3 regions of the Williamsia sp. M5A3_1d genome follow, and region 3 is predicted to be linked to each of the others. Evidence: predicted binding sites of a transcription regulator. Region 3 holds the regulator's gene; each other region holds the start of a gene.
The links. The regulator LexA, encoded in region 3, represses DNA repair genes until DNA is damaged. The targets are predictions, from matches to a motif close to CGAACANNTGTTCG.
Positions count from the first base shown of each region.

Region 1: a site for LexA is predicted at 4,859-4,872, ahead of ACLBW1_RS02880 (DUF222 domain-containing protein). Genes of this name have one in related genera too.
Region 2: a site for LexA is predicted at 2,156-2,169, ahead of ACLBW1_RS10790 (DUF222 domain-containing protein). Genes of this name have one in related genera too.

Region 1 is NZ_JBKEZX010000001.1:568,121-575,743, forward strand. Features, by position in the region: gene ACLBW1_RS02855 (ferritin) at 1-235, opposite strand, end outside; gene ACLBW1_RS02860 (LCP family protein) at 309-1,640, opposite strand; gene ACLBW1_RS02865 (CPBP family intramembrane glutamic endopeptidase) at 1,702-2,514, opposite strand; gene ACLBW1_RS02870 (DUF2470 domain-containing protein) at 2,543-3,298, opposite strand; gene ACLBW1_RS02875 (HNH endonuclease signature motif containing protein) at 3,404-3,781, opposite strand; gene ACLBW1_RS02880 (DUF222 domain-containing protein) at 3,781-4,818, opposite strand; gene pheA (prephenate dehydratase) at 5,114-6,052, shown strand; gene ACLBW1_RS02890 (histidine phosphatase family protein) at 6,052-6,699, shown strand; gene ACLBW1_RS02895 (metallopeptidase family protein) at 6,702-7,052, opposite strand; gene ACLBW1_RS02900 (septum formation family protein) at 7,066-7,623, opposite strand, start outside.
Region 2 is NZ_JBKEZX010000002.1:683,685-691,307, forward strand. Features, by position in the region: gene ACLBW1_RS10785 (prolyl oligopeptidase family serine peptidase) at 1-1,941, shown strand, start outside; gene ACLBW1_RS10790 (DUF222 domain-containing protein) at 2,210-3,673, shown strand; gene ACLBW1_RS10795 (hypothetical protein) at 3,820-4,650, opposite strand; gene ppk2 (polyphosphate kinase 2) at 4,688-5,611, opposite strand; gene ACLBW1_RS10805 (DUF6764 family protein) at 5,700-6,215, opposite strand; gene ACLBW1_RS10810 (SRPBCC family protein) at 6,402-6,839, opposite strand; gene ACLBW1_RS10815 (DUF4166 domain-containing protein) at 6,904-7,578, opposite strand.
Region 3 is NZ_JBKEZX010000004.1:272,461-280,083, reverse strand. Features, by position in the region: gene hrpA (ATP-dependent RNA helicase HrpA) at 1-1,157, shown strand, start outside; gene nrdR (transcriptional regulator NrdR) at 1,095-1,595, opposite strand; gene ACLBW1_RS18215 (LysM peptidoglycan-binding domain-containing protein) at 1,719-2,201, opposite strand; gene lexA (transcriptional repressor LexA) at 2,404-3,084, shown strand; gene ACLBW1_RS18205 (SDR family NAD(P)-dependent oxidoreductase) at 3,170-4,033, shown strand; gene ACLBW1_RS18200 (phosphoenolpyruvate--protein phosphotransferase) at 4,069-5,766, opposite strand; gene ACLBW1_RS18195 (DeoR/GlpR family DNA-binding transcription regulator) at 6,006-6,773, shown strand; gene ACLBW1_RS18190 (1-phosphofructokinase family hexose kinase) at 6,770-7,623, shown strand, end outside.

The sequences.
Region 1 (7,623 bases), on a different contig from region 3:
CCTCCACGGCCATGTCGCGATCGAGGAAGTACTGCACGATCATCATCGCGTGGTTGCGCTCCTCGACCGACTGGCCGTAGAAGTGCTTCGCCAGCTGCGGGAGATCCTCGTTGGCGTAGAACGAGGCGAGCGCGATGTACTGCTGCGATGCGGCGAACTCGTGGGCGATCTGCTCGGCGAGGAGCTGGTGGAAGGCGGAGACGGGGCTCGCTGCTGAGCGTGTGGTGACGGACATGGCGACGAGACTAGGCTGTCCGAATTGGCCTGTCATCCCAGTTCACCCTTACTGAGGATGCACTTCCCGGCCGTCAGCTGATGGCGCCGCCGTTGGTACTCAAGAGGTTCTGCGGGATCGGTGAATCCTTCGCGATCAGGTCGAAGAAGGCCGTGGTGTCGTCGTCGGGGGCCAGTGCGTCGCCGTCGTCGGTGCTCTCCGAGCCGCCCGTGGGTGTGGTGGTCGTCACCGGCCCGCCGCGCAGCGCCCACCCCAACATCGCGAGATTCCAGATGTGGTCGCCGTTGTCGACGGTGAGTGTCGAGACGGTGCCGCTGACGAAGGGGAACAACCGGAACGGGTTGGCGATGGTCGAGAAGCTCGCCGCTTTCGACATCAGTGCGGTCAGGAACTTGCGCTGGTTCACCACGCGTTCGAGGTCGGCGTTCGGGAAGGCTCGGGTGCGCACCAGCCCCAACGCCTGGCGCCCGTTCAGATCCTGGCAACCGGCACGCAGGTTCAGTCCTGCCTTGGGATCACGCAACGGCTGATCGAGGCAGATGTTCACCCCGCCCACCGAGTCGACGAGGGTGTCGAAGCCGCCGAAACCGATCTCGGCGTAGTGATCGATGTGCACGCGGGTGAACGTCTCGATGGTCTGCACGAGCAGCTTCGGCCCGCCGAAGGTGAAGGCGGCGTTGATCTTGTAGGAGCCCTGACCGGGGATCGGGACGAACAGGTCGCGCGGGATGCTGACGATGGTCGCCTTCCCACTGTTCGGGATGTGCACCAGCATCATGGTGTCGGTGCGACCGAGATCGCCGTCGACGTCGCCCGTGCTGAGGTTGCGCTTCTGCTGCTCGGTGAGCCCGGCGCGTGAATCCGAGCCCACCAGAAGCCAATTGGTGCCCGGGGTGTCGCGGACGCGGCCGGGGTACGAGCTCAGTGCATCGACCCGGTTGAGTTTCGAGTCGTAGTAGAAGGTGAGTCCCACCAGCGCGACCACGATGACGAGCAGCAGCGCGAGCAGGGTGCGGCCGATGCGAGGGCGACGCAGACGGCGCCGTCGGGGCGGTCGTGGAGGCGGGCCCACCGGACGCTCGGGTCGCCGGTTTCGCGGGGGACCGGGTGGGCCGAGACGGTCGGGTCGGTCGAGTCGAGGGTCCCGCCGGAATCCCTGGGCGTCCGCCGGTGTGCGACCGCGTGGGGGAGGCGGGGGTGGTGGCCCGCCTCGGCGCGGTGGGGCGTCGCGGAACGGCTCGGGTTTCTGGGGAGGTGCGTAGCCGTCGACACCCCGTGCGGGATCCGGACGTGGTGCGGCCGGCCGCGGGGGCTGGCTCGGTGCCTCCGACCAGGCGCGCGGCGGCGGTCGGTCACCGCCGCCGTCTCCGCGTCGGGGCCCGCCCGGTTCGCGGGGCCGTCGTATGAAAGGCCCCTCCTGGTCGCTCACAGGCACGACTGTACGGAGCCGGACGGCGTCGGGGCGGTCACTGCAGCCAAGTCAGATGGTCCCGGAGGAGTGCGTATCCGACGAACGCGACGGTGTCGATGAGCGCGTGGCCGATCACCAGTGGCCATGTGCGGGACGTCAGCTGGAAAAAGCGGCCGTAGACCAGGCCCATCACCACGTTGCCGAGGCCGCCGCCGAAGCCCTGATAGAGGTGATAGCTGCCCCGCAGCAGCGCCGACGCCAGCAGCGACCGGTTCTCTCCCCACCCGAGCTGGCGCAGCCGGGTGATCAGGTAGGCGACCACGAGAACTTCCTCGGCGCCGGCGTTGCCGGCGGCCGAGATCACCAGGACCGGTAGCCGCCACCACGTCTCGGTGAGGTCGCTGGGCAGCACCTGGGCGTTGACGCCGAGTTCGCGTGCCACCAGATAGAGCCCCAGCCCGGGTAGTCCGATCCCTGCGGCGAGGGCCAGGCCCCAGGCAGCGTCGCGGCGGGTCGGTCGGCGCGTGATCCCGGCCCGGTGCAGGGCCACCCCACCGCGGTAGAGGAGGTACGCGGCCAGGGCGGCGATGGCGAACAGGCGTGTGGCGGCGAGCAGTTGGCGGGCGAGGTCGATGTAGTCGATCGTCGACGTCGACTGGTTGAGCGCGACCGTGCTGTTGCCGATCCCTCCCGAGCGCACCTCGGCCTCGAGCAACGACAGCGCCGAGTACGCGCCGGAGAGGCCGAAGGTGAGGATGACGACGATGCTGATCTCGGCGCCGATGAGCCGGCGCTGTGTGCGGTCGGTGACCACCGTGATGTCGCCGGGTCGCACCGGGGTCAGCAGCGCGCGGATGGGTGAGGGCACCTCGCCACGATAGAGATGCCGCCTGTGGTCAGTCGGTGATGCTGTTGAGGTAGGGGCAACCGGCGAGCGCGCGCAGGGCTCGTGACAGCGCCATCACGTCGGTGACGGGGCGGTCGAACGACAGCCGCGTGTCGAGGTCGCCGGTCTCGCCCTCGACGCGGAAACGGATGCCCCAGCGATCGATGCCGAGCGGGCGTACGCGACCGGTGCGCAGGTGCGCCGGTAGGCGGCGTCCGAGCTGCTCGATCACGTCGGAGTGGTCGGAGTCGAGGTGGGCGATCCAGTCGGCCTCGTACTGCCAGAACGGATCGGGTGTGGCGCGGGTCAGCTCATCGGCGGCCACCGCGGCCGCTCCCGTCGAGGTCGCGATGACCGCGCCGGTGAGCTGCAGCCGCAGCATGGAGTAGCCGTGCCCCAGGTCGAGCAGCTCGTCGGCGGGGTGCTCGAGGGCGATCTCCAACGCGAGGTCGCGCTCGAGGTCGGCGGGTACCCGATGCAACACCCCGTTGAGCCAGATCAGCGACCGCACCCGTTCGCGGAGTTCGATCGGCGCACAGTCGGTGACCTCGATCATCGCGGGAACGCCGTCGGAACCGGCGCGCGTGGCGGCCATGGCGTCGGTGTCGGATCCGATGAGGACAAATGCCTGTCCGTCGAAGAGGTGCACCATCGTCACCGGCGACGGTTCGGCGCCCTCGATGGCGACCATCGCCGCGGTCACGCGCATACAGGCGGTGCGGATCGCCTCGGCATCGGTCGGGCGGTCGGTCACGGTGGTTGCCATGGCGGGTCCTTCTCTGGCGGCGGTTCGTCGAGACGAGATTAAGGTAACCCTAACCTAAACTGGACGGCGGCGACCGGCAACACGGATTCCCCGAACAGGCGAGACTCAGGCCGCGTACGTGCTGTGCGCCGGGGGCCACACGACGTCAGTGCGACCGGGAGGTGACGGGTCGCGCGATTCCGCGCGCGACTCCTCGCCCCCATGAGCGAGGTGGCGTCGGAGGAGCTCGTCGATCCGGTGTAGGTGGTTGGCTCTCGCAGTGCCGTAGCGGCCCTTGTCTGGGCCGTCGGTGATCTTCTCCGTGGACCATTGGTGCGGTTCGGTTCCGACGGCCCGGTTGTGTGGTCCGCATGCCGGCGCCAGGTTGGTGGAGTCGGTGAGACCACCGTCAGCCCAGTCGTTTTCGGCGTGGTGCATCTCGGTGTGGGCGAACGGGACACCGCAATCGTCCTTGCTGCAACCGCGGTACTGCGCGAAGGCCATCAGCCGTTGTGCCTGGGACGCGAGGCGGCGGGTGCGGCCGAAGAACAAGGGCTCATTCGTGACGTCGCTGAACACCGCGAGATGCGTCTGGGCGTCGGAGACGTCGAACTTCCGCCGACCGTGCCACAAAGTGACATCGAGCGTGCCACTCCGAACGCACATCTGGCCTCCGTACGGAGCACGCTCGATGTCACTTTGTGGCACGGTCGGCGCACGAAGCGCACCGCCTTGAAGGCGTCGTGGTTGCGTTGGCTCTGCGAGCAGCATTCCCGATCCGCCGCCTCCCGCAGTACATCGCTGCTGATCTCGCTGCCGTCGCCGTGAGGTGACTTGTCGTCATCGGGATTGTTCATGCCCGGTGCGGCCCACTTCGCGAGCACCACATCAAACAGAGCTCGCGTGGTCGGGTCCAACGTGGCGGTCAGCTTCGACATCAACTGCGAGTCCTGGCACCCCAGCGACAGTTTCCGATTCCGTGCGCGATCGCGGTCGTCAGTCAAACGGCCGTCGGGGTCGAGATGCGCCAGGATGCGCACACCGGCCGCGGCGATCTCTTTCGGTGTGAGTGTGGTCGCGAACTCGGCGAGGGTCTGCTCCGCGTACGCCCGATGCTCAGGTTCGACCGCGGTGGGGATCTTGCCCATCACATCCAACACGGCGTGGACATGGTCAGCGCCGATCGCACCGGCCGCCAACTCGCGTGCCATGTTCGGGCACACCGGCGGGAGCTTCTCACCGGTCATGGCGTGCATCGGTTCGAGGGCCTGCACTTCTTTGAGCCGCTTCTTCAGTTGCGTCACGCGCAGTTTCGTCCGCAGGAACTCGGCCAGGTTCACACACCCGACGGCGCGGTGGGCGTCGCGGTCGGAGACGTCGAGAATCCTGCGGTTGCCGGCGGCCTCGAGTTTGCGGGTGATGCGCTCGTTGCGGATGGCGAGATCCGCGACCTCCTCCTCGGTGCACGAGGCGGAGTCGGAGATAAGGATTCTGTCCACAATCTGTTCCAGGGCAGCGTAATCCGATTGGATGTCGTTCATCGGGCTGCCCCCTCCCCAGGTGTATCTGTACATTTATCCTAGCACGGATGTTCGAGGTTTGGGTGGTTGATTTCAGTGAATGTTGTTGGACGATCGTGTATTTCGCGTGGATGGTGGCGTTCTACTACCGCTGACGGTGCGGAAGCCGGTCGCCGAGTGTGCGTTGCTGCGCTGCCGGGTCACGTCGTGCGGTGAGCACACTCGACGAACGTTTCCGCACAGTCGGCATGAGCTGCTGTCGCGCATCTGTACGGCGCGCCGGATCGGGCTGGCGGTGTGGACTACGCTCGACGCTGTGTCCGACCGTCGTGAGCTGCTGCCCGAGCCATCCGGCGCGGTGGCCTATTTCGGCCCGACGGGCACGTTCACCGAGATGGCTCTCGATCGGCTGATCGACCGCGTCGGCTGGGTTGCCCCTGCACGTTCGGCCCAGGGGAGTCCGGGCGATGTCATCGAAGCGGTCCGATCGGGTGCCGCCGACCACGGTTGCGTCCCGATGGAGAGCTCGGTGGAGGGCGGAGTTCCCGCGACCATGGACGCACTGGCCGCCGGTGACGGCGTGCAGATCCTGGCCGAGACCGTCCTCGACATCGCCTTCACCGTCGCCGCGACGTCCGGAACCAGCCGTGGAGACGTCAGCACGATCGCCGCATACCCCGTCGCCGAGGGCCAGACCCGCGAGAGTCTGCGACGGCTGTTCCCGTCGGCGACGGTCATACCGTCCTCCTCGAACGCCGCGGCTGCCGCCGACGTCGCGGCCGGGCGTGCTGACGCCGCGCTGACCACAGCTCTGGCCGCCCGCAATCACGGCCTCGTGGCGCTCGCCGAGGATGTCGCCGACGCGGCCGACGCCACCACACGCTTCGTGTTGATCGGACGCCCGGCACCTGTGCCGGAACGCACCGGCCGCGATCGGACCGCGGTCATCCTCAACCTGCCCGACGTGCCGGGCTCCCTCGTGCGCGCGATGAGTGAATTCGCCACGCGTGACATCGATCTGATGCGTATCGAGTCGCGTCCGCGGCGCCACACCGCCGGCTACCACTTCTTCCTCGACGCCTCCGGTCACATCGACGATCCACTGATGGGACATGCGTTGGCAGGACTGCATGCCTTCGCCGAGAAGGTCACCTTCCTGGGTTCGTGGGTCGCCGAACGCGCGACCGGCGCGGCCTCACCCGACCACTCCGACTCGCTGCGCTGGGTCGAGGCGTTGCGCCGGGGTGATCGCTGATGGGATCACTTCACCTGGTGCGTCACGGTCAGACGACCTCGAACGTGATGGCGCGTCTCGACACCCGGCCGCCGGGCGCGGGGCTCACCGACTTCGGTGCGCGCCAGGCAGTTCGGTTCGCGCTCGAACGCCCCGATGTCGCACCGGCCGCGCTCTACAGCTCTGTCGCCCGACGCGCACGGGAGACCGCCGAGCTCATCGGCTCGGTGTGGGGTGTCGAGGCCCGGGCGGTCGACGATCTGCACGAGGTGCAGGTCGGTGACCTCGAGGATCGCAACGACGACGACTCGGTGCGTGCCTTCCGTGACCTGATCGCCGACTGGTTCGCCGGCCAGACCGACAGGCGCGTCGGCAACAGTGAGAGCTTCGACGACCTGCTGGGCAGGTACGTCCCGGTGATCGAATCACTGCACGCCACGCACGCCGATATGCGTGGCGACGTGTACGTGGTGAGCCACGGCGCGGCAATCCGTCTGATCGCCGCCCACCTCTCCGGCGTCGACCCCGTTTTCGCGCTCGAGAACGGGCTGCCCAACACCGGATCGATCGAACTCGTCCGACGCGACAACGCGTGGACGTGCGTCCACTGGGGCGGTGTCGACCCGGTGCGCCCGGTGGGGGCCGCGTCCGTCGATCCGATGGGCTGAGTTCAGCCCCATCCGTGCGCGTGCAACCAGGCGTCGTCGATGCCGAAGTGGTGCGCGATCTCGTGCACGACGGTGATCGCGACCTCGGCGACCACCTGATCGCGGTCGGTGCACATCGACAACAGCGGTTCGCGGTAGATCGTGATGGTGTCGGGCAGCGCGCCGCCGTAGGTCGTGTCGCGCTGGGTCAGGGCGATGCCCTCGTAGAGCCCCAGCAGGTCAGGCTCGTCGGGGTGGTGTGCTTCGACGAGCACCACCACGTTGTTCATCGCCTCGGTGAGTTCGGTGGGGATGGTGTCGAGCGCATCCGACACCAATCCCTCGAACTCGCGGTCGCTCATCTCGACGGTCATCGCAGCGGCTCGCTCAGCCCTCGGGGGCCGGGACCTCGGTCGGGTTGGGAGAGATGCCCTGCGGGAGCGGGACCGGCGTCGGGTTGAGGCGACCGGGCGGTTCCACCGGCGGCGGCACCGGCACCTGGCCGTTGATGAGGAGATTGGGTTTGCCGTCGCCGACGAGGGTGGCGAAACCCCCGCGGTCGGGCAGTCCGACGTAGCAGACCGCGGTGCGGCTGCCCGACAACCAGCTGACCTGGCTGATCGTGGACCACTGCACGTTGAGGGTGGTGTCGGTGAACGCCTTCTGGGTGCCGAAGAACCCGGTCGTCATCTTCGGGCAGACACCCGAGAGGAACCGGTTCTGGGCGGCGGTGTCGGGCCAGGGCTTCCCCGAACCCGGGGCACCGAACTGATCGGCCAGCCCCACGAGACCGGTCACCTGGAAGGCATGCCGTTCGGTGCAGTTCACCGGGTCGGTGGGCTGCCGCGACTGCAGGTTGATGCCGATGCACGTGCCGATCGGCCACTGCGGCGCCTGGTCGAGATCGGCGACACGACCCAGGAACGACTGCAGACGACCGGTCGA
Region 2 (7,623 bases), on a different contig from region 3:
GGAGGCGAGCGGTTCGCCGAACTCGAGGCCTCGGCCTTGGAGATCCTCGACACCGACGACCGCATCCCCTACGTGCGCCGGCGCGGAGAGCACCTCTACAACTACTGGCGCGACGCCACCAACACCCGCGGCCTGTGGCGGCGCACCACCCTCGAGTCGTACCGCACCGACCGGCCCGACTGGGACGTGCTGATCGATCTCGATGCCGTCGCAGAGGCCGAGGACGAGAACTGGGTGTGGCAGGGCGCGGCCGTCCTGCGGCCCGACCACGAGCGCGCGCTGGTGTCGTTGTCACGCGGTGGCGCCGATGCCGCCGTCGTCCGCGAGTTCGATCTCGTGTCGCGCACGTGGGTCGATCCCGACGGACCCGATCGCGGGTTCGCCCTGCCCGAGGAGAAGTCCGACGTCGGATGGATCGATCGCGACACCGTCTTCGTGGGCACCGATTTCGGCCCCGACGCAGACGGCGTGTCGTCGCTGACCGACTCGGGTTACCCACGTGTCGCCAAACGCTGGCGCCGTGGCACACCTCTTGCCGAGGCGGAGACGGTGTTCGCCGGGGAGACAACCGATGTCGCCGTGCAGATCAGCCACGATGCGACCCCCGGCTTCGAACGCGACTTCCTCGTGCGTGCGGTCGACTTCTTCCACCAGATCACCTTCGAGGTGCGCGACGGCGAGCTGATCGAGATCGGCGTACCCGACGACGCACACACCGTGATCCGCCACGACTGGCTGTTCGTGCTGACCCGCTCGGACTGGGTGATTGGCGAGACCACCCATCCCGCAGGCACTCTCGTGGTGTTCGACTACCCGCGCTTCCTCGCGGGCGACGAAGGTGCGGGTCAGGTGTTGTTCGCACCCGACGCACACACCAGCCTGCAGGACGTGCGGGCGACAGCGTCGCACCTGGCGTTGGTGACGCTGCACGACGTGCAGACCGAGGTCCACCTGCTGACGCTCGGGGACTGGGTACGCGCCGACCTCGCGGGGTTGCCGCCGCTGGCCACGATCTCGGTGCTCGACACCGACCCCGACGTGGGCGACGAGATCTTCCTGTCGGCGAGCAGCTTCACCACCCCGCCGACCCTGCTCCACGGCAGCACTGTCGACGGTGTGACGCCGCTGAAGCAGAGCCCGGCCCACTTCGACGCCGACGGCATCTCGGCGACACAGTATTTCGCCACCTCCGACGACGGCACCTCGGTGCCGTACTTCGTGGTGAAGCGCGATGACGTCGCGTCGGGACCGACGCTGCTGTACGGCTACGGCGGCTTCGAGAACTCGATGACACCGGGGTATGCGGCCATCTCCGCACGAAGCTGGATCACGCGGGGCGGGATCTATGTGATCGCGAACATCCGTGGCGGAGGCGAATACGGTCCGTCGTGGCACACCCAGGCACTGAAGGCGGGGCGCCACCTGGTGTTCGAGGACTTCTCGTCGGTCGCGAAGGACCTCGTCACCCGCGGGCTCACCTCGCCCGATCGTCTGGCTGCGCAGGGTGGGTCTAACGGCGGTCTGTTGATGGGCGTGATGGTGACGACGTACCCGGAGTTGTTCGGCGCCATCGTGTGTCAGGTGCCGCTGCTCGACATGAAGCGTTACCACCTGCTGTTGGCCGGTGCGTCCTGGGTGGCCGAGTACGGCAACCCCGACGATCCTGCGGAGTGGAAGTTCCTCTCGGAGTACTCGCCGTATCAACGGATCGTCGCCGATGCGCGGTATCCCGACCTGTTGATGACGACCTCCACCCGCGACGACCGTGTACACCCCGGCCACGCCCGCAAGTTCACGGCACGGATGGAGGAGCTGGGGCACCGCGTGCGCTACTACGAGAACATCGAGGGTGGCCACGGCGGCGCCGCCGACAACAAGCAGTCGGCCTTCAAATCGGCCCTGGCGTACGAGTTCCTCTGGCAGACCATCGGTTCCCGCTGACTGCCCGGTGGTGCTGACTGTGTGGAAAGTCGGCCGGTAGGGCTGACTGTGTGGAAACGGCCGTCGAGTGTGCTCACCACACGACGTGAGCCGACAGCGCAGCAACGCACACTCGGCGACCGGCTTCCGCACCGTCAGCGGTAGTAGAACGCGACCAGACAAGCGAAATACACCAGCGTTCAACAACATCCACCAAATTCAATCGCCCACCCCTCGAACATCCGTGCTAGGATAGATGTACAGATCCACTTGGGGAGGGGGCAAACCGATGAACGATATCCAATCGGATTACGCTGCCCTGGAACAGATCGTGGACAGAATCCTCATCGCCGACTCCACCTCGTGCACCGAGGAGGAGGTCGCGGATCTCGCCATCCGCCATGAACGCATCGCCCGCCGACTCGAGGCCGCCGGCAACCGCAGGATCCTCGAGGTCTCCGACCGCGACGCCCACCGCACCGTCGGGTGTGTGAACCTGACCGAGTTCCTGCGGACGACACTGCGCGTGACGCAACCGAAGAAGCGGCTCAAAGAAGTGCAGGCACTCGAACCGATGCACGCCATGACCGGCGAGAAGCTTCCACCGGTCTGCCCGAACACCGCACGAGAGTTGGCGGCCGGTGCGATCGGACCCGACCATGTCCACGCAGTCCTCGATGTGATGGCCAAGATTCCGACCGCTGTCGAGCCAGAGCACCGCGCGTTCGCGGAGCAGACCCTGGCCGAGTTCGCGACCACACTCACACCGAAAGAGATCGGCGCCGCCGGTGTCCGGATCATCGCCCACCTCGATCCCGACGGCCGGTTGACCGACGACCGCGACCGCGACCGCGCACGAAATCGGAAACTGAACCTCGGCTGCCAAGACAGCCAGTTGATGTCGAAGCTCGCCGCCACTCTGGATCCGATCACGCGCGCCCTGTTCGATGTCGTGCTCGCGAAATGGGCGGCTCCGGGGATGAACAATCCCGACGACGACCAGTCCCCTCACGGTGACGGCAGCGAGATCAGCGGTGATGTGTTGCGGGAAGCCGCGGATCGAGATTGCCGGTCGCAGTCACAACGCAACCACGATGCCCTCCAGGCTGTGCTCGATGCCGCCGTGAACGGTGGACTGCTCGGCGGATCTCATCGAGGGTTGCCGCCACAGATCATCGTGTCGATCACCGACGCCCAGCTGCGTGAACACGCCGGCGTCGCGCGCACCGCGACCGGTAGCGATCTACCGATGAGTGACGTCGTGAAGCTGGCCACCGACGCTGAAACCCATCTCGCGGTGTTCAGTGACGTCACCGGCGAACCCCTGTTCTTCGGCCGGGCCCGCCGGTTGGCGTCGCAAGGGCAACGGTTGATGGCGTTCGCGCAGTACCGCGGCTGCAGCAAAGACGACTGCGGCGTCGCCTTTGCGCACGCCGAGATGCATCACGCCGAAACAGATTGGGCCGACGGCGGTCTCACTGACGTCACCGATATGGCTCCCGCATGCGGACCCCACAACCGGGCCGTCGGAACCGAACCCCATCAATGGGTCACCGAGAAGATCACCGACGGTCCCGACAAAGGCCGCTACGGCTGGCGCCGCAACACCGATCCACCAGGCTCTGCGAGAGCCAACCACCTTCACCGGATCGACGAACTCCTCGAACGATTCCGGAACCCGCCTGACATTCCCGCAGTGAGTCGACAGTTCGACATCACCTGGCCTGAGTTCGAGCTCTATCCGGCTGCCTAGCTCGTGGTTGTGTTTCACCACCGCTGACTGTGCGGAAAGCCGTCGTCGAATGTGCGCTGTTCGCTTCTCGGCTCACGTCGCGCTGCCAGCACATTCGACTCGGCTTTCCACACACTCAGCAGTACCGACTCGCGCTTTCCACACAGTCAGCGACGGGCGCGTTCGAAGGTCAGCGAGACGAGGATGCCGGCGGCGACAAGGGCGACGCCGACACCGCCGACGATCAGCGAGGTGTGGTGGAGATCGTCGACGGAGGAGTCGATGATGATGCGCGCGATCTGTCGGGCCGAGCTCTGGGCACCGGCCACCTCGTCATCGGCGCGACTGCGCGCGAACACCCCGAGTACCCAGCTCACCGCGCCGGCGATCACGAGCCCCACGCCGAGCGCGGCGAGGGTGAACCCACGTCGTCGGGCGAGGACGAGCGCAAGCAGGGCGAACACCACCGCGATCCCGGCCGCGACGAACGCGATGCGCGTCACCTGGTCGCCGGCCGTTGCATACCGGCCGGCCTCGAGCCCGCTGCGGCGCGACTCGCTCAGCGGGATCTCCACCGGCTGGGTGAGGCGCACCCCGCGGATACCGAAGTCCCGGATCGCCCGGTTCACCATCGCCGTCAGATCGAGGGTGAGGACGCCGTTGCGCTCGGCATCGGTGGTCGGTTCGGTGAACAGCCAATCGTGCTGCTGGCCCAGCACATCGGCGAAATCGGCGACGAACTGGTCACTGCGTGTGTAGGCCCCGGTCGCGGGTCGGACCAGCGTCGCGCTCACCGTGCCGTCGGTCTGATCGGAGATCTGCGCGGCGATCTCGTCGGCCATCAGATCCTGGATCTGCCTGTCGTGGGCCATCGGCGACACGAACGACGTGAACCCGTCGCGGTCGATCACCCGGTAGTGCACCCACAGCGACGGCAGCGCCCCCACCATTGCGATGATCGCGATCAGGGTCGCCAGTCCCGCACCAAACGTCCGCACCCGCCCCACGCTACCGATCGCACACGAGCCGCCGCCGCTACTCCCCCAGCAGGTCGCGCGCGCGTCCCACGATGTGGGGGTCCGGTGTGCCGACGATCTGGGCGTCCTTGCCCGAGTAGTCGAAGAGGCTGAGCACGTGACGCATGGCGTTGACGCGGGCACGCTTCTTGTCGTTGCTCTTCACCACCGTCCACGGCGCGTGATCGGTGTCGGTGTGGGAGAACATCTCCTCCTTGGCCGCGGTGTACTTGTCCCACTTGTCGAGCGAGGCGAGGTCCATCGGCGACAGCTTCCACTGCCGCACCGGATCGACCTGCCGTATCGCGAAACGGGTGCGCTGCTCGAGCGCGGTCACCGAGAACCAGAACTTCACGAGGTGAATGCCGTCGTCGATCAGCATCTTCTCGAACAGCGGCGCCTGCCGGACGAACCGCGCGTGCTGGGCGTCGGTCGCGAAACCCATCACCCGCTCGACACCGGTGCGGTTGTACCAGGACCGGTCGAACAGCACGATCTCACCGGCGGCCGGCAGATGCGAGACGTACCGCTGGAAGTACCACTGCGTCGACTCTCGTTCCGACGGCTTCTCCAACGCGACAACCCGCGCGCCACGCGGGTTGAGGTGCTCCATGAAGCGCTTGATGGTGCCGCCCTTGCCCGCGGCGTCCCGACCCTCGAACAGGATCACCACCCGGGCGCCGGTCTCCTTGGCCCAGTTCTGCAGCTTGAGGAGCTCGATCTGCAGCAGTCGCTTCTCGAGTTCGTAGTCGGTGCGCGACATCCGCTCGTCATACGGATAGCCCTCCCGCCAGGTGTCGACGACGGAGTGGTCGCTGCGCAGGATCAGGCGGGGGTCGTCGTCGTCGGAGTCGTCGACGGTGAAGCCCGACGTGTCCGCGAGATCGACCACATGGGCCAACTCCTCACGTCCGATGGACGTGCTCAGGTCGACGCCGTTCATCAATTCGGTCACCCGCCGAGATTAGAACGGCAGTCGGACCGCGACGTGACGTGCAGGTGAACGGCGCGCATCACCGCGAGGGGCCGCCTCAGCGCACGTTGGTGAAGTACGTCCGACCCGTTCCGAAGCAGAAGGTGCCGCTGGTGCTGTCGTAGGCTGCCGCCGCACCGCCACTGCAGCGCACACCACCGTCACCGGAGTACGCCGCGCCACCGATGCCGGCCACCGAGATCGACGTGCCGCCGCTGCGAGCCTGTGCAACGGAGAGTCCGCCGGGTCCGACACTGAAGGAGTAGCTCGTGGCGCCGCTGCGCGCACCGGCCAGAGCGGTCGAACCGGGCGCGGTGTTGAGGGCGTTCGCGCGCCCGTTGGTCAGCGAGGAGGCCACCGCGGTACCCGCGCCGGAACGGTCCTCGGCGTGAGCGGTCGCCACGCCCTGGGCGCGCGCACCACAACTTCCGGCGCCCACAACACGATTCACCTGCGCGTTGTTGGCCGCGTCGCAGACCAGCGGTGCCGCCGAGGCGCCCCCGGTCCCGACGAGCGACATCGCGCCCACGGCGCACGCGCCGACGAATCCTGCTGCAACCGTGCGCACTGCCATCCGTGAACCAACCCGAAACATGCTGAACCTCAACTGATCTTCTCGAAACCCGCGAGCCCGGCGGCCACCGACTCGCACGCGCCAACCGTACTCGCCGCCACACCGTTCGACGCCGCAGCGCCGTGCATCGATCAGGTCACGAACGCAGACGCCCGGCCGGCCTCGGGAGCCGCGGCGATCCGCCGGTCAGGAACTACGACGCTTCGCCTCGGCGGTGAGGCCCTTCTTCGCCGTCTCGACGGCCTTCTTCTGGGCCTGCTTCACGATCAGTCCGGGCATCTTGATCTTCAGATCCGCCTCGAGCTCGAAGGCCACATGCGACCCGCCGTCCTTCTCGGTGACGGTGTAGGTGCCCTTCTGCGAGGACAATTGGTCACTCTCGACCAGTTCCCACGTGCAGCTGTTCTCGGTCCAGGTGTAGTCGAGGACCTCGTTGTCGGTGATGCCGGCCATCGTGACCGCGACCTTCACCCGCTTGGGACTGCCGTCGGAGTGCTCCTCGAGGATCTCGGCGCTCTTGTGCGGGCCGGACCACTCGGGAAGCGCCTCCACATCGAGCAGGATCTCCATGATCACCGACGGTGCGACGTCGACATCGAATTCGGTGTTACCGCTGACTGCCATGGCAGCGAAGGTACCCGACCGGACCACGACCGCGTGGCCGATCACCGCCCCCGGGCCCCGACCCCTATTCGGTCTCCTCGAGACGCAGTGGCCAGGCCTCGTCGGGAATGTCGTGAATCGTGCACGGACGATCACTCGCGGTGAACCATCCCCGGAAATGCATGATCTCGCCCAGGGTCACGTTGCGGACGGTGGCGTCGAGGCGGAACCGCTGCGCGTCGTCATCCCACTCCTCGACGTAGCGCATCGACGTCGCGAACAACCCGCGCATCCCCATCCGCAGGCCGCGGCTGAGCATCCGCATCGGCTCGCTCTCCAGGATCAGCGACCCACCGGGGCCGACCCGGGGGTTCAGCGGGATCAACAGAAAAGGCCCGTCGCCGAAGTAGTCGACGAGACCCGACGACCCGTTCACGAGAAGCGAGTGCAGACGTTGCTCGCCGTTGGAGTACGCGAACCGACGGATGACGGCCAGCGATTCCCGCCCCCGCTCGTCGACGTAGCAGTAGTTGTCCATGAAGAACGGGACGTGGCGACTCGTGGTCGTCGGCATCACGTTGCGTCTACGGAAGAAGCGCAGCACCGGGGGCGTGAGCTTCGAGGTGCAGAACACCGACTCGACGATCCCGCTCGTCACCTGCGCGACGCCCGATGTCGAATCGACGCCGTACCGCCACTGGATGTTCGGGTGCAGCTTGGTGAACTCCGAGCCCAGGGCGGCGCGATACACCGGTGTCATCCGCGCACCACCGCTCCCGACCCGGACATGACTGGTGAATCTACT
Region 3 (7,623 bases):
TGACCCCGCGCAGCGAACCGGTCGCCGTCGGCCTGGCTCGCGAGGTGAGTCGACAGACCGGTGTCGCGGTGTCGCCGAACGATTTCGACCCGAGCACGCTGCCACGCCATCTGCGCATGACCTACGCCGCGGTCGCCGACGACGGATCGGTGGTCGCGACAGCCGAATCGCTGGCCGAGCTGCGCGACGCCATCGGGGGATCGGCACCGTCGGCGCCGAAGGGAGGCGCACAACCGTCCCGTGGTGGCCCGTCGGCTGTCCCGACGCCGCCGCCGATCACCGAGTGGACGACCGCCACCATCGGCACCATCGCTCCATCGGTCGTCGAAACCGTTGCCGGTCAACAGGTCACGAGCCATCCGTGCCTGCTGGTGGTCGACGGCGGTGTCGTGCGGGCGGTCGCGACCACCGCGGCAGAAGCCGACCTGGCGACCCACCGCGCCATCCGACGACTGCTCGAGATCTCGATCCCCGCGCTGAAACCCTCGGCCGCAGGTCAGTTGCCCGTCGCGGCGCGCCTGGCGTTGTCGCAGAGCCCCTATCGCTCGACCGAGGATCTGCTGCGCGACTGCACACGCGCGGCCATCGTCGATCTCACTGGGTCGACCACGCAGGTGCGCGACCCCGCGGCCTTCGCGGCGTTGCGGGCCACCGTCGCCCGCGACGCCCCGGCGGTCGCCCGCGCCGCGCTGGCGACGGCGGCCGACGTGTTGACGCGCGTCGCACCGATCCGCGCCGAGTTCGATCGACTCGGTTCGTCGACGGCCGTCGCCGATGTCACCCGCCAGCTCGACGACCTCGTGTTCGACGGTTTCATCAGCGCCACCGACGCCGACCACCGCACGCGTGTCGCGGTGTATCTCGACGCGATCCTGGTGCGATTGGCCCGGCTTCCTGCCGCAGCCGCGACCGATGCGCGGGCGATGGAGTCGGTCGACCGCGTCCTCGACCGGTGGGCCGAGGTGGTCGAACGGGCGACGCCGGCGCGGCGCGTCACGCTCGGGGAGCAGATCCACTGGATGGTGGAGGAATTGCGCATCGGACTGTTCGCCGAGCGGATCAGACCCGCCTACCCGGTGTCGGAGCAGCGGATCCTACGTGCGATCGACGGTCTCGCCCGAGGCGCCGACGGAGGCGGTGGCGGCGCGCGACGGTGACGACCTCAGGTCGTCGATCTCACGCTGGAAGTCGTCGACCGATTCGAACGACCGGTACACCGAGGCGAAGCGCAGGTAGGCGACCTCGTCGAGTTCGCGCAACGGACCGAGGATGGCCAGACCCACCTCGTTGCTGGGGATCTCGGCCGATCCGGAGGCGCGGACGGCGTCCTCGACCTGCTGGGCCAGCAGGCGCAACCGGTCCTCGTCGACGGCGCGGCCCTGGCAGGCGCGGCGGACTCCGAGCATCACCTTCTCGCGGCTGAACGGCTCGGTGACCCCGTTGCGTTTCACGACGGCGAGCACCGCGCTCTCGACGGTGGTGAACCGGCGGCCGCAGTTCGAGCACGAACGGCGACGACGGATGGCCTGCCCCTCGTCGGCGACACGCGAGTCGACCACCCGGGTGTCCTCGTGTTTGCAGAAGGGGCAGTGCATCGCCGTGTCCTCGAACCTGATCCGCGGGCGACGCGTGTCGAGGGTGGACCTCGAGGCGTCACAGGGCCCGATGTGGACCCACGGTCGCGAGGATACCGACCCCGATCGGCCGTCACACACCGGTCAGTCCCGGTAGAGCGGGGCGAGCAGCGGCTGGCCGGCGGTCAACGCCGATCCGCTCATGTGGTTGAGCTCCTTGATGTCGGCGACGACCGCGGACGTCGCCCGGTCCGGCGCGACGCGCGCCGCGATCTCTCCCAACGACTCGCCGCCACGGACATGGACCACGGAGGTACCCGCGACGGGAGCCGCCGACGACTCGGCGGCAGCCGATCCGCCGAGCACCACAGCCCAGACGGCGACCGCGAGCGCGATGCCGGCCACGATGGCCGCTCCCCATCCGATGGGTGCGGGCCGCCGGGACACCGGTGCGTGGCGACGGCCGTCGGCACAGACCACACCGGCCGGGCGGGCCGCGGCGGGCCGACCCGCGGGGCGGTGACGTACGGGCACGGGGCGCTGCGCCGGACGCGGCGCGCGCTCGACCGTGGCGTCGGCGGGCCGGTGTGCCGTGGTGCTGCTGTGACGCGTGAGAGTCTGATTCATGACGTGCTCCTCATCGACCAGACGTTCGAATGAACGTGTGTTCGATTTGTATCACGCGCCTCCGACAATGTCCCGACACGGTCGAACAAATGTTTGAAAGTTGTTATCTGCTGCACTACTGTCCCAGGTGACAGCAGGTCCGCGCGTTGTCCGAACCGTTCGAACAGATCGGTCGGGAGCGGGCCGCGACAGGAGGGACACCGTGTCCGACACCACCGTCACCACCACCGACTTCGCCGATGGACCGATCAGCGAGGCCGATCTGACGCCTCGGCAGGCGAAGGTCCTCGAGGTCATCCGTGCGTCGGTCCGCGAGCGCGGATATCCCCCGAGCATCCGTGAGATCGGAGACGCGGTCGGCCTCAACTCCACGTCGTCGGTCGCCCACCAGCTCCGCACCCTCGAACGCAAGGGCTTCCTCAAGCGCGATGCGAACCGACCCCGGGCGGTCAACGTGCAGGACGCCGATCCCGGTGACGGCGGCGGCTCGGATGCCCTGTCGTTGCCGACCCCCACCTTCGTCCCGGTGCTCGGTCGCATCGCCGCCGGTGGGCCCATCCTCGCCGAGGAGGCGGTCGAGGAGGTGTTCCCGCTGCCCCGTGAACTCGTGGGTGACGGCGCATTGTTCCTCCTGCGCGTGGTCGGCGAGTCGATGATCGACGCCGCCATCTGCGACGGCGACTGGGTGGTGGTCCGCCAGCAGAACGTGGCCGACAACGGCGACATCGTGGCGGCCATGATCGACGGCGAGGCCACGGTGAAGACGTTCAAGCGCACCGACGGCCACGTCTGGCTGATGCCGCACAACCCGCAGTTCGATCCGATCCCGGGTGACGAGGCGGCGATCCTCGGCAAGGTCGTCACCGTCATGCGACGCCTCTGACCGACCCTCGTCACCCCGCGTACCGCATCTGACTACGCCGCGTGTCACACTGACCACCCGATCGGGGTGGACGACAGGAGACGTGATGGGTGCACAGCGATTGGTCCTCGACGGCGCGGTGGTCGTCGTGACCGGCGCCGCAGGTGGCATCGGGCGTGAGGTCGTCCGTGAGGTGCATCGTCGGGGTGCCCGTGTGGTCGCGCTCGACCTGGTCCAGGCCGCGGTGGACGACGCGGTGCTGGGGCTCGATCCCGATCGTGTCCTCGCGCTTCGAGCCGATGTCACGGTCCCGGCTGATCTCTCGGACGCCGTCGAGCGTGCCGTGGCACGGTGGGGTCGGATCGACGTCGTGTTCGCCAATGCCGGTATCTCCAGCGGAGATTCGGCCGACACCGTCGCCAGCGTGGCGGACGGCGTGTTCGAGCGCGTGATCGGCGTGAACCTCATGGGTGTGTGGAACACGGTTCGGGTGGCGCTGCCCCACGTCATCGATGCCCGGGGCCACGTCCTCATCACGTCGTCGACGTACGCGTACCTGAACGGGATGGTCAATGCGCCCTATGCGGCGTCGAAGGCGGCCGTCGAGCAGATCGGCCGCGCATTGCGCAGCGAGCTCGCGGCCCACGGCGCGACGGCAGGGGTGCTCTATCCCGGGTGGGTCGCGACCCCCATCGCCGATGTCGCCTTCGGCAAGGACGAACTCGCCACCGCTTTGATCAAGCGGGCGTTCCCACGTCCCCTGCTGACTCCCATCAAGCCCCGTCGCGTCGGACTGGCGGTCGCCGACGGCATCGAGTCGCGGTCCCCGCGGATACAGGTGCCGCGTCGATGGATCCCGGTCGCCGCTCTACGCGGGATCGTCAACCCGCTCTCCGATGCTGCGTTGCAGCGGGATTCGACGATGATCGGCCTCGTGCGCGAGGTGGAGGACCGCGCCCGCCGTCGGTGAGGACGGCCGATCGGCCCCGTCCTCGTGTCGCCGGGTCAGTCGTGTAGGGCCGCCGCTGCGGCGACGCGTGCGTCCGCGGGATCCGCGGTCGCCAGCGCTGCCCGCGCCGCGGCCCGGCACTGTTCGGTGCGCACCTGACCCAGCGCCGCACCCACACCCGCGGCGGCCGCCGGTGCGCTCGACAACGATGTGACGCCCATACCCACCAGCACGCAGGCGAGCAGTGGGTCGGCGGCGGCCTCGCCGCACACCCCGACCGGTTTACCGGCCGCCGACCCCGCCGAGGCCACCATGTGGATGAGCGCGAGCACGGCCGGCTGCCACGGGTCGGTGAGGTAGGCGAGTTCGGCCGACATGCGATCGGCCGCCATCGTGTACTGCGTGAGGTCGTTGGTGCCGATCGACACGAAGTCGACCTCGGCGAGGATCGACGGCGCGAGCAGTGCAGCCGAGGGGATCTCGATCATCACGCCGGCGACGAGACCCCGGGCACGCACCTTCGCGGCGAAGTCGCGGGCCTCGGTCGCCGTCGCCACCATCGGGGCCATCACCCACGGTGCCGCACCGGTCGCCTCGGCGGCGGCCGCGACGGCGTCGAGTTGCCGGTCGAGCAGACCCGGGTTGCCGAACGCGACCCGTAGACCGCGTACGCCGAGGGCCGGGTTGGCCTCGGTTCCGTTGTCGGCGAACAGCAGTGGTTTGTCGGAGCCCGCGTCGAGGGTGCGGATCACGATCTTGGCGTCGGACTCCCCCGCGGCGGGCACGAACGCCTCGATGACCTCGCGGTAGAGCGCGGTCTGCTCGGCGGCGTCGGGCTCCGTCGCCCGGTCGAGGAAGGCCAGTTCGGTGCGGAAGAGTCCGATGCCCTGCACCGGGAAGTCGGTGGCCGAGCGGGCGGAGGAACCGTCCTGGACGTTGGCGAGGATCGACACGTCGAGCCCGTCGGCGGTGCGTCCCGGTCCGCTCCATCGCGACACCAGTTCTGCCGCGTCCCGGGAGCGTGCGACGGCGCTGCGAGCGGTGTCGGCGTCGGGGCCGACGGTGACGGTGCCGGCCTCGCCGTCGAGCATCACCGGGGTGCCGGCGGCCACCGAGGTGAGCGCACCGACCGCGACGACGCACGGGATCCCCAACTGACGGGCGATGATCGCGGTGTGGCTGGTGGGGCCGCCCAGGCGCGTGGCCAGGCCCCGCACGAGAGCGGGGTCGAGCCCGGAGGTGTCGGCCGGGGCGAGATCGTCGGCGAAGAGGATGACCTCGTGGTCGGGCTGGGCCAGGCCGGGTTCGGGCTCGCCCGCGAGTTCTGCGAGCACACGGTCGCGGACGTCGAGGAGATCGGTCACGCGCTCGGCCATGAGGCCGCCGAGCTTGGTGAACATGGCGACGAACTGCTCGGTCGCGTCGACCGCGGCGTTGGGCGCGGGCGATCCGGCCCGGATGAGCTTCTCCGCAGAGAAGATCCAGCCGCGGTCCTGCGCGAGCGCGGCGGTGGCCGAGAGGACCTCCGAGGCCACCCCGGTCCCGGCGGAGGCACGTGCGCGCAGACGATCGGCGACGGCCGCCGCGGCGGCGACGAATCGCGCGCACTCCGCCTCGACGTCGGCCGGTGGGGTACCCGGCCCCGGCAGGGCGGGACGCTCGCCCGGCCACATCACCGGCGCGAAGGCCACCCCGGACACCACCGGCGTCCCGGTGAGGACCGTCGGGGCGGCGGGATCGGTGGGCGTGGTCACGTCCACCGGGGAGAGGTCGTTCGCTGTCGCGTGGGGAGCCATGGGGTGCCTATCGATCGTTGCTTCTCGGCCGATCATCCGCCGCGGCGTCCGAACCCGGACCCTCGACGAGGTGATTGTCATTGCGGTGCTGCTGTGTGACTCAAATTACAAGAAAAGCTTGACTTGTCAACACATCCAGGCGTAAACAAAACAATATCAACATTCAAAGCCACACATTCCAACCGAAACGGGGACGCGTGTACGCCGAAGAGCGACAGCAGGCCATCGCCGACCAGGTACTCGCGCACGGTCGCGCGTCGGTGACCGCGCTGGCCGAGGAATTCGATGTCACCAGCGAGACCGTGCGCCGTGATCTCGCGTCGCTCGAGCGGGCCGGGTTCCTGCGTCGCGTGCACGGCGGCGCCGTCCCGGTCGACTCCGTACGGGTCACCGAGCTCGGTGTCGCCGAACGCGCCGACGCCCATCCCGACGAGAAGGAGCGCATCGGCACCGCTGCGTGCCGTTTCGTGCCGTCCGACGGCGGCAGCCTCGTGATCGACGCCGGCACCACCACCGTGCAGGCCGCCGCCCGGCTGCCACGCGACCGCAGCCTGACGGTGTTCACCAACTCGCTGCCCGTCGCGGCGTCGGTCGCCGACCACCCGGGCGCGCAGCTGCACTTCCTCGGCGGACGCATCCGCGGGCTCACCCAGGCCGCGGTCGGTCCCGCGCCCATCACCGCGCTCGCCTCGTACCGCGTCGACGTCGCCTTCATCGGCACCAACGGCATCACCGAACGACACGGGCTGTCGACCCCCGATCCCGACGAGGGTGCGGTGAAGTCGGCGATGATCGCTGCCGCCAACCGTGTCGTCGTACTCGCGGATTCGTCCAAACTCGGCGCCGAGGACATGACCCGGTTCGCCGGCCTCGACGACATCGACGTCCTCATCACCGACGACGGCATCAACCCGGGGTTCTCCGCGGAGCTCTCCGCGCGCGGCGTCGAGGTCGTGATCGCATGATCGTCACCGTCACCGCCAACCCCAGCGTCGATCGCACCATCGTGCTCCCCGGTGCCCTGGTCCGCGGATCGGTCACCCGCGCCGCCGATGCGCGTGTCGAACCGGGCGGCAAGGGTGTGAACGTCTCCCGCGCCGTGCAGATGGCGGGCGCGACCACGACCGCGATCCTGCCCGCACGCGCCGGCGATCCCCTGCTGGTGGGACTCGACTCCGTGGGTCTCGACCACCGCACCGTCGACGTCGCCGTCGACGTCCGCAGCAACCTGACCATCACCGAGCCCGATGGCACCACCACCAAGCTCAACCTGCCCGGTGCCGTGATGTCGCCGGGCGAGCTCGCCGAGATGACCCGCCTCGTCCTCGATTCCGCCACGACCGCGACCTGGGTGGCACTGTGCGGATCGCTGCCGCCGGGAGTGCCGGTCGACTGGTACGCCGACCTCGCCGACCGGTTGTCGTCGCTGTCCTGTCGGGTCGCGGTGGACACCTCCGGCGCCCCGTTGACCGCGGTGCGCGCAGCCATGCCCGCGGTGTCGGTGGATCTGCTCAAGCCCAACAGCGAGGAACTGTGCGAGATCACCGGCGCCGACCTCACCACGCTCGAAGCGGCCGCCGATGCAGGCGATTTCGGTCCCACTCACGACGCTGCGCGAGCCCTACACGATCTCGCCGGGTGCGCGGTGCTCGCGACCCTCGGAGCGGCCGGCGCGATGTTGGTGACCGCAGCCGGCGCCTGGCGCGCCACCCCTCCGCCGATGGTCCCCGTGAGCACCGTCGGTGCCGGTGACGCGACGTTGGCCGGGTACCTGCTCGCGACCCTCGACGACGCCGCCCCGGCCGACGCTTTGCG